DNA from 2 places in the Pedococcus soli genome. Region 1 is predicted to be linked to the other one. Evidence: predicted binding sites of a transcription regulator. Region 1 holds the regulator's gene; the other holds the start of a gene.
The links. Region 1 encodes HrcA, which represses chaperone genes, less so after heat shock. Its sites were predicted from a motif close to TTNGCACTCGNNNNNNNCGAGTGCNAA; they were not measured.
Positions count from the first base shown of each region.

Region 1 (4,415 bases):
CGTCGCACGTCGCGCGCAGCCCCAGCCCGTCAGCCAGGAGCACCCGCTCCCCCGCGGCGATGCGGCGCACCGTCGCGGCGTGCCGCCCCTCCGGCCCGTCGAGGACGACCTTCGCCCCGGGGACCGCTCCTGCGAGCAGCGCCGGGTCGACGAGGAAGAGCGGGAGGGTCATGGGCGCAGCCTGGGGCGGTGCGGGCGGGCCCCGCTACTTGGCCTTGAACGCGTCGCGGAGCTTGCCGAACAGGCCCGGGTGGGCGGGCGTCATACGACCCTCGGGGCGCTCCTCGCCGCGCAGGGCGGCGAGCTGGCGCAGGAGCTCCTCCTGCTGCTCGTCCAGCTTCGTCGGGGTCAGGATCGTCGCGTGGACGATGAGGTCGCCACGACCACCACCGCGCAGGTGGGTGACACCGAGGCCACGGAGGGTCATGGCGTCACCGGACTGCGTGCCGGGCTTGATCTCGAGCTCGTTGACACCGTCGAAGGTGTCGAGCTTGAGGGTCGTCCCGAGCGCACCGGCCGTCATCGGCAGCTCGACCGTGCAGTGCAGGTCGTCGCCACGGCGCTGGAAGGTCTGGTGCGGACGGACGGCGACCTCGACGTAGAGGTCCCCGGCGGGACCGCCACCCTGGCCGACCTCGCCCTCCCCCGTGAGCTGGATGCGGGTGCCGGTGTCGACGCCTGCGGGAACCTTGATCTTCAGGGTGCGACGGGTGCGGACGCGTCCGTCGCCCGAGCACTCGAAGCAGGGGCTGACGAGGACCTCGCCGTACCCCTGGCAGGTCATGCAGGGACGGGTCGTCATGACCTGCCCGAGGAACGAGCGCTGCACCTGCTGGATCTCGCCGCGACCGGCGCAGACGTCACAGGTCCGGCGGGACGTGCCCGGCTGGGCCCCGTCACCGTGGCAGGTGGAGCAGACGACCGCGGTCTCGACGGTGAGCTCCTGCTCGCCACCGAAGACGGCGTCGGCGAGGTCGAGGTCGAGCCGGATCAGGGCGTCCTGGCCGCGGCGCTGGCGCGACCGGGGGCCGCGCTGGGCCTGACCGGCACCGGCGCCGAAGAAGGCGTCCATGATGTCGCTGAAGGAGAAGCCCTGGCCGAACCCGGCGGCACCGGCGGCATACGGGTCGGCGCCCTGGTCGTAGGAGCGCTTCTTCTCCGCGTCGGAGAGCACGTCGTAGGCCTGGGAGACCTTCTTGAACTGCTCTTCCGCCTCGGGGCTGGGGTTGACGTCCGGGTGCAAGCGCCGGGCCATCTTGCGGTAGGCCCGCTTGATCTCCTCCGGCGACGCGTCCTTGGAGACGCCCAGGTCCTGGTAGTAGTCGTTCAACGAGAGTCCTTGTCAGTGGTGCGAGGGGTGGATCGGTGAGCCCGGTCGGGCACAGGCGTCACTGCGCCAGGATCCGGGAGACGTACGTGGCGACTGCCCGCACCGACGCCATCGTCGTGGGGTAGTCCATGCGGGTGGGGCCGAGGACGCCGAGGCCCGCGACCAGGTCGGAGCCGCTGCCGTACTCGGTGGCGACGACCGAGGTCGACTGCAGTCCGGCGAACGGGTTCTCGTGCCCGATGCGGACCGAGACGGCGTCGCTGGTCTCCCTGGCGGTGCCGAGCAGCTTGAGCAGCACGACGTGCTGCTCGAGCGCCTCGAGCACCGGGCCGATGCTGAGGGGGAAGTCGGTGCCGACGCGCGCGAGGTTCGACGTGCCTGCCAGCACGACGCGCTCCTCGCGCTCCTCGACCAGGGCGTCCTCCAGGGAGCGGACGACGGCCCGGACGAGGTCGCGGTCGGCCGGCTCGAACTCCTCCGGCAGCGACTCGAGGGAAGCGGCTGCGTCGACCAGGCGCTGGCCCACGGCGCTGGCGTTGATCTTCGCTCGCACCAGCCCCAGGGTGGCCTCGCCCTCGGTCGTGGACAGGTCGTGGGTCGTCTCGATGACCCTCTGCTCGACGCGGCCGGTGTTGACGATGAGCACGACCATCAGCCTGGTCGCGCCCATCGGCACGAACTCGATGTGCCGCACCGACGAGCGGGTCAACGAGGGGTACTGCATGACCGCGACCTGCCGCGTCAGCGAGGACAGCAGCCGCACGGTGCGGGCCACGACGTCGTCGAGGTCGACCGCCCCCTCGAGGAACTGGGCGATGGCGGAGCGCTCGGCCGGCGACATCGGCTTCACCGAGCTCAGGCGGTCGACGAACAAGCGGTAGCCGGCATCCGTGGGCACGCGCCCGGCGCTCGTGTGGGGGGCTGCGATCAGCCCCTCCTCCTCGAGGGCGGCCATGTCGTTGCGGACGGTGGCGGCGGAGACCCCGAGGTGGTGGCGCTCGAGAAGGGCCTTGGACCCCACGGGTTCGGAGGTCTCGACGTAGTCCTGCACGATCGCGCGCAGCACGGCGAGACGGCGTTCCTCACTCATCGGACACCTCCTTTGCGGTCGGACTGGAGACGGGACTTGAGTCGGCGCTGGCGACGGGTGGCAGCAGGCGGGTCCGGGTCGGGCGGCCGACGCCGGGTCTGCTGGCACTCATGCTCAGCGAGTGCCAAGTCTACGGTGTTCCCGGGTCCGGGGCCGCACCGGCGGCGCGTCCTCTCCGGTGGCGTCGGCCACGCGGCATACCCTGCGTCGGTGTCCGACCGCTATGGCTCCGATGTCCTCTCCGGCGACTGGAAGGTTCCCCCGAGGGGACGCTCCCGCGAGGTGGAGGCCGAGACCGGCCTGGTCGTCGAGGACGTCGACACCGGGTGGTGCGGCGCCGTCGTGCGCGTCGAGAAGGCCGGCGGCATGCGGGTGGTGCACCTCGAGGACCGCCGCGGCCGCACCAAGGGGTTCCCGATGGGGCCAGGTTTCCTGCTCGACGGGGCCCCGGTGATCCTCACGCCGCCGACCGCTGCCGCCCGCGCGAAGCTCGCCGAGGCGAAGGCGGCGACTGCGCGGACGGCGTCCGGGTCGAGGGCGGTCGAGGGCGCCAAGGCGCGGGTCGCGAGCGGCTCACGGATCTTCGTCGAGGGCCGCCACGACGCCGAGCTCGTCGAGAAGGTCTGGGGCGACGACCTGCGCATCGAGGGAGTCGTCGTCGAGATGCTCGACGGCGTGGACGACCTCGCCGGGGCCATCCGTGACTTCCGTCCCGGCCCCGGCCAGCGGATGGGGGTCCTGGTCGACCACCTCCTGCCCGGCACCAAGGAGGACAAGGTCGTCCAGGCGTGCCGCAGGGGCCCGTATGCCGCGCACGTCAAGATCCTGGGCCACCCGTACGTCGACGTCTGGCAGTCGGTGCGCCCGGAGCGACTGGGCCTGCAGCAGTGGCCCGTCATCCCGCGGGGCCAGTCGTGGAAGCACGGGATCTGCCGTCACCTCGGCTGGCAGGCCGACAGCCAGGCCGACATCGCCCGGGCGTGGAAGCAGATCCTCGGCACGGTGCGGTCGTACGCCGACCTCGAGCCCACCCTGCTGGCCAGTGTCGAGGAGCTCATCGACTTCGTGACCGAGCCGGGGCACTGAACCGGGGCACTGAACCGGGGCACTGAACCGGGGCACTGAACCGGGGCAGGGTCGGGGTCGACCCTGACGCACCCCTGACCCGCCCCTCGCCAGACCCCGAAAGTCCTGTCTGCACGGGTCGTCATGCGTTTCACTGGTGGAAGACACCACCACGGAGGAACACCATGACCGAACAACCGCAGCCCCAGGCCCCCGGCTCCCAGTCGGTGCCGCCGCCCCCCGGCTCCCAGTCGGTGCCGCCGCCCCCCGGTCCGTCCGGACCGCCCCCGGTCTACGGCTCCGGCCCCAAGCCGATGTCGCAGCAGGACGAGAAGACCTGGGCGACCCTGGCCCACCTGGCTCCCTTCGCCGCCGCCCTCGTCGGGCTGCCGTTCCTGGGACCACTGATCGTCTTCCTGCTCCTCAAGGACCGTGGACCGTTCGTGCGGGCCCACGCCGCCCAGGCGCTGAACTTCCAGATCATCACCACCGTCGCGCTGTGGGTCTTCGGACTGCTGTCGTTCGTGCTCATCGGGATCCCGTTCGTGATCGCCACGGGGATCGCCTGGATCGTCCTGCCGATCATCGCGGCGATCAAGGCCAACAACGGTGAGTGGTACCGCTACCCGTTCACGCCCGAGCTGGTGAAGTGACCTCGGGCTAACGCAGCCCGAGCAACCGCCGCACCACGGTGTCGGCCAGCAGGCGGCCCTGCCTCGTCAGCACGACCCGCTGACGGCGCAGGGCCGCTGCCGCGTCCACGAGCTCGTCGGCGATGAGACCTGCGACAGCCGTCCGCCCTTCCGGCTGGAGGTCGTCGATCGGCAGTCCCTCGACCAGGCGTACCCCGAGCAGCACGCGCTCGTCGTAGCGCTGCTCGTCGGTGAGCGTCTCGCGGCCGTGGGCCGGGCTCGTGCCGGGTGAGGCGAC
Region 1 is NZ_BAAGSF010000005.1:240,916-245,330, reverse strand. Features, by position in the region: gene ACYVKF_RS14260 (16S rRNA (uracil(1498)-N(3))-methyltransferase) at 1-172, opposite strand, end outside; gene dnaJ (molecular chaperone DnaJ) at 206-1,330, opposite strand; gene hrcA (heat-inducible transcriptional repressor HrcA) at 1,389-2,420, opposite strand; gene ACYVKF_RS14245 (DUF3097 domain-containing protein) at 2,631-3,506, shown strand; gene ACYVKF_RS14240 (DUF4870 domain-containing protein) at 3,671-4,138, shown strand; gene hemW (radical SAM family heme chaperone HemW) at 4,146-4,415, opposite strand, start outside.

Region 2 (4,415 bases), on a different contig from region 1:
GCCCGCCCCCACCGTGGTGGGGACGGGCCCTCGAGAGGTATGGCGCGGGGAGCCCGCGCGGTCAGCCTCGGTCAGTGACCGTGGCCGTGGCCGTGGCCGCCACCGGCGGGCTCGGACTCCTCTTCCTTCTTCTCCACGACGAGGGTGTCGGTGGTCAGGACCATCGACGCGATCGACGCGGCGTTGCGCAGGGCGGAGCGGGTGACCTTGACCGGGTCGATGACGCCGGCCTTGATCAGGTTGACGTACTCGCCGGTCGCCGCGTTGAGGCCGTTGCCGGGCTCGAGCTCGGCGACCTTGGAGACGGCGACGTAGCCCTCGAGGCCGGCGTTCTCGGCGATCCAGCGCAGCGGCTCGGCCGCGGCCTTCTTGACGATCAGCGAACCGGTCGCCTCGTCGCCCTCGAGACCGAGGTCGTCGATGGCGGAGGAGGCGTGGACGAGGGCGGAGCCGCCACCGGCGACGATGCCCTCCTCGATGGCCGCGCGGGTCGCCGAGATGGCGTCCTCGATGCGGTGCTTCTTCTCCTTGAGCTCCACCTCGGTGTGGGCACCCACCTTGATGACGCAGACGCCACCGGCGAGCTTGGCGAGGCGCTCCTGGAGCTTCTCGCGGTCCCAGTCGGAGTCGGTGCGCTCGATCTCGGCCTTGATCTGGTTGACGCGGCCGTCGACGTCGGACTTGTCGCCGCCGCCGTCGATGATCGTCGTGTTGTCCTTGGTGACGACGACGCGGCGGGCCTGGCCCAGCACGTCGAGGTCGGCCTGGTCGAGCTTGAGGCCGACCTCCTCGGAGATCACCTGGCCGCCCGTGAGGACGGCGATGTCCTGCAGCATCGCCTTGCGGCGGTCACCGAAGCCGGGCGCCTTGACCGCGACGACGTTGAACGTGCCACGGATCTTGTTGACCACCAAGGTCGACAGCGCCTCGCCGTCGATGTCCTCGGCGATGATCAGCAGCGGCTTGCCGGACTTGACGACCTTCTCCAGCACCGGGAGCACGTCGGAGATCGCCGAGATCTTGCCCTGATTGATGAGGATGTAGGCGTCCTCGACCACGGCCTCCATGCGCTCGGCGTCGGAGACGAAGTAGGGCGAGATGTAGCCCTTGTCGAACTGCATGCCCTCGGTGAACTCGAGCTCGGTCGTCGCGGTCGAGGACTCCTCGACCGTGATGACGCCGTCCTTGCCGACCTTGTCGAACGCGTCGGCGATGGTGGAGCCGATGACCTGGTCCTGCGCCGAGAGCGCGGCGACCTGGGCGATCTCCTCCTTGCCCTCGATCTCGCGGGCGGTCTCGAGCAGGCGGGCGGACACGGCCTCGACGGCCTTGTCGATGCCGCGCTTGAGGCCGGACGGGGCGGCGCCGGCGGCGACGTTGCGCAGGCCCTCCTTGACCATGGCCTGGGCGAGCACGGTGGCGGTGGTGGTGCCGTCACCCGCGACGTCGTTCGTCTTGGTGGCGACCTCCTTGGCGAGCTGGGCGCCGAGGTTCTCGTACGGGTCCTCGAGCTCGACCTCACGGGCGATGGTGACACCGTCGTTCGTGATCGTGGGGGCTCCCCACTTCTTGTCGATGACGACGTTGCGACCCTTCGGGCCGAGCGTCACCTTGACTGCGTTCGCGAGCGCGTCGACTCCGCGCTCAAGCGACTTGCGAGCTGAGTCGTTGAACTCAAGCGTCTTGGCCATTGAGTGTCCTTCTGTTCATGGGGATTCAGCGGGGTGCCGGCTGACGGCGCAGCCGGGACCGGCTGGGCTGAACGGGGTGGTGCGGTGCTGGCAGGGAGCTGCCAGCGGGCTGACGAACGACAGCACGCCCCGGGCGGGGACCCCAGCGGGGCCCGCCGGGGCGTGCTGTAGCGGTGCAGGTGTCAGCCGACGATGGCGAGGATGTCGCGCGCGGACAGGATGAGGTACTCCTCGCCGCCGTGCTTGATCTCGGTGCCGCCGTACTTGCTGTAGATGACCCGGTCGCCGACGGTGACGTCGAGCGGGACGCGGTTGCCGTTGTCGTCGATCCGGCCGGGACCGATCGCGAGGACCTCGCCCTCCTGGGGCTTCTCCTTCGCGGTGTCCGGGATGACGAGACCGGACGCAGTGGTCTGCTCGGCCTCGACGGACTTGACGACGATGCGGTCTTCGAGCGGCTTGATGGAAACCGACACGATGGTGACCTCCCCTTCGGGAATGTCGAAAGTGGACAGGGTGGATGGTGCTGGTACTTCAGGTGGTGCCGAGCTGCGGCCGGAGCGGTCGCCGTCGCGGGGATCGACCGACTGGCTGCGTTAGCACTCGACGAACCTGAGTGCCAACGCAAATCTAGGCTCGCGGTTAGCACTCGGTCAACTCGAGTGCCAGACGTTCTCCTCGCGTTCGCCGAGGGCTGACACCGCGGCGGCGCCGCCTGCCGGCCGGACGGCCGGATCGCCCTGGGCAAACCAGTTGCCAGCGAGGGGCCACAGGGGGCAGGTTCGACCCGTGACCGACCCCGTGACCGACCCCGTGACCGACCCCGCGACCGACCCACCGACCGACCCTGTGACCGATCCCCTGACGCGCCCCGTGAGCGACCCCGCCGCCCTGCTGAGGGCCTACGACCACCAGCTCCGGGACGAGGCCGAGACGCCGTCGGCCGTCGCCGTGGAGCGGCTGGGACCGCTGCGCCTCGCCACCTTCCGGGGCGGCCGCGGCTTCATCACGTACTCGACGCTGGACGAGGCCGGCCGCCCGGCGACTCAGGAGTCGGTCCTCGCACTGGTGGACGGCGCCCTCGCGCACTACACCGCCTCGCCCGACATCCACCGGGTCGAGTGGAAGACCCGCGGCCACGACCACGCACCGGGCCTGCACGAGGCGCTCGTCACCCACGGGTTCGTGCCGGACGAGCCCGAGTCCGTGATGGTCGGGGAGGCGGCCCTGCTCGCCGTGGACGTCGAGCTCCCCGCTGGCGTGGTCGTCCGGCAGGTCACGGACGAGGACGACGTGCGGGCCATGTGCGCGTTGCAGGCCGAGGTGTTCGGCGACACCCCCGAGTTCGCCGCCGAGATCCTCCTGCAGGTCCTCCACCGACTCCGCACCCGTGACGACATGGAGATGTGGGTGGCCGAGGCCGACGGCACGATCGTGAGCGCGGGCCGCCTCGAGCCCGTGGCCGGCAGCGAGTTCGCCGGGATCTGGGGTGGCGCCACGCTCCCCGAGTGGAGGGGCAAGGGCATCTACCGCGCGCTGACCGCCGCGCGGGCCCGGTCGGCGCTGCGTCACGGCAAGCGCTACATCAACAGCGACTCGACGGAGTTCTCGCGCCCGATCCTCGAGCGCTCCGGCCTGGTCAAGGTCTCCACGACGACCCCCTACGAGTGGCGCCGCGACACCTGATCCCCCACCGCGGCGCAGGCCCGGCCCGACCTCCCACGCGGCCCCGCGGCATACGCCAGAATGCTCGCCATGGACCTCCCCCTGCTCCGCCGGCTCACGACCGGTGAGGGGTGGGGGCTGCTCCAGTCGCTGCCGCCCTACGACGAGGCGACCGCCCTGCCGCTGCAGCAGCGCCTGAGGGACGCGGGGTTCGAGCCCGACCTCGTGGCGGCCGCGCTCAACCAGGCCCGGCTGCGCGAGAAGGCGACCGCGAAGTTCGGGACGTTCGCCCGCGGCATGGTCTTCACCTCCGACGGGCTCGAGCAGGCCACCCGGCTCGGGGTCGCGGCCCAGCACGCCCAGCGGTTCCGGGCGGCAGGCATCCACACGGTCCACGACCTCGGCTGCGGCATCGGCGCCGACGCCATGGCGATGGCCGGGCTCGACCTGCGGGTGCGGGCGATCGACGCCGACGAGGTCACGGCCGCCATCGCCGCGGTCAACCTGCGCCACTGGCCGGACTCCGGCGCCGAGGTGGGGCTCGCCGAGGAGTTCACCCCGCCGGCCGGTGAGGGCGCGCGCGGCGTCGGCCTCTGGCTCGACCCCGCCAGGCGCACCCCCGGCGTCGCCGACATCACCGGGCGCACCCGTCGCCTGTTCCGGCTCGAGGAGATCTCCCCCTCCTGGGAGACCGTGCTGGAGCTCGCCAAGGCGCTGCCCGCGACCGGCGCGAAGCTCAGCCCGGGGTTCCCGCACGCCGCCGTGCCCGCCGGGTCCGAGGCGCAGTGGACCTCCGTCGACGGCGAGGTCGTGGAGTGCACCGTCTGGTTCGGTCCGCTGGTCCGCACGGCCGGGCGCACCGCGGCGGTGCTCCGTGAGGGCTCCTCCCCCGTCCTCGTGACGGAGCAGGACGGGGACCCGACCACCCCCTCCCTGGGCAACCTCGCCGAGGTCGGCGCCTGGCTGTACGAACCCGACAAGGCGGTGCTGCGGGCCGGCCTCGTCTCAGCGCTCACCGCGGCGACCGGCGGTGCCGAGCTCGACGCCGGCGTGGGGTAC
Region 2 is NZ_BAAGSF010000001.1:571,673-576,087, forward strand. Features, by position in the region: gene groL (chaperonin GroEL) at 72-1,691, opposite strand; gene groES (co-chaperone GroES) at 1,874-2,167, opposite strand; gene ACYVKF_RS02535 (GNAT family N-acetyltransferase) at 2,565-3,377, shown strand; gene ACYVKF_RS02540 (class I SAM-dependent methyltransferase) at 3,447-4,415, shown strand, end outside.
Region 2: the regulator HrcA is predicted to act here: its motif matches at 2,334-2,360, upstream of groES (co-chaperone GroES).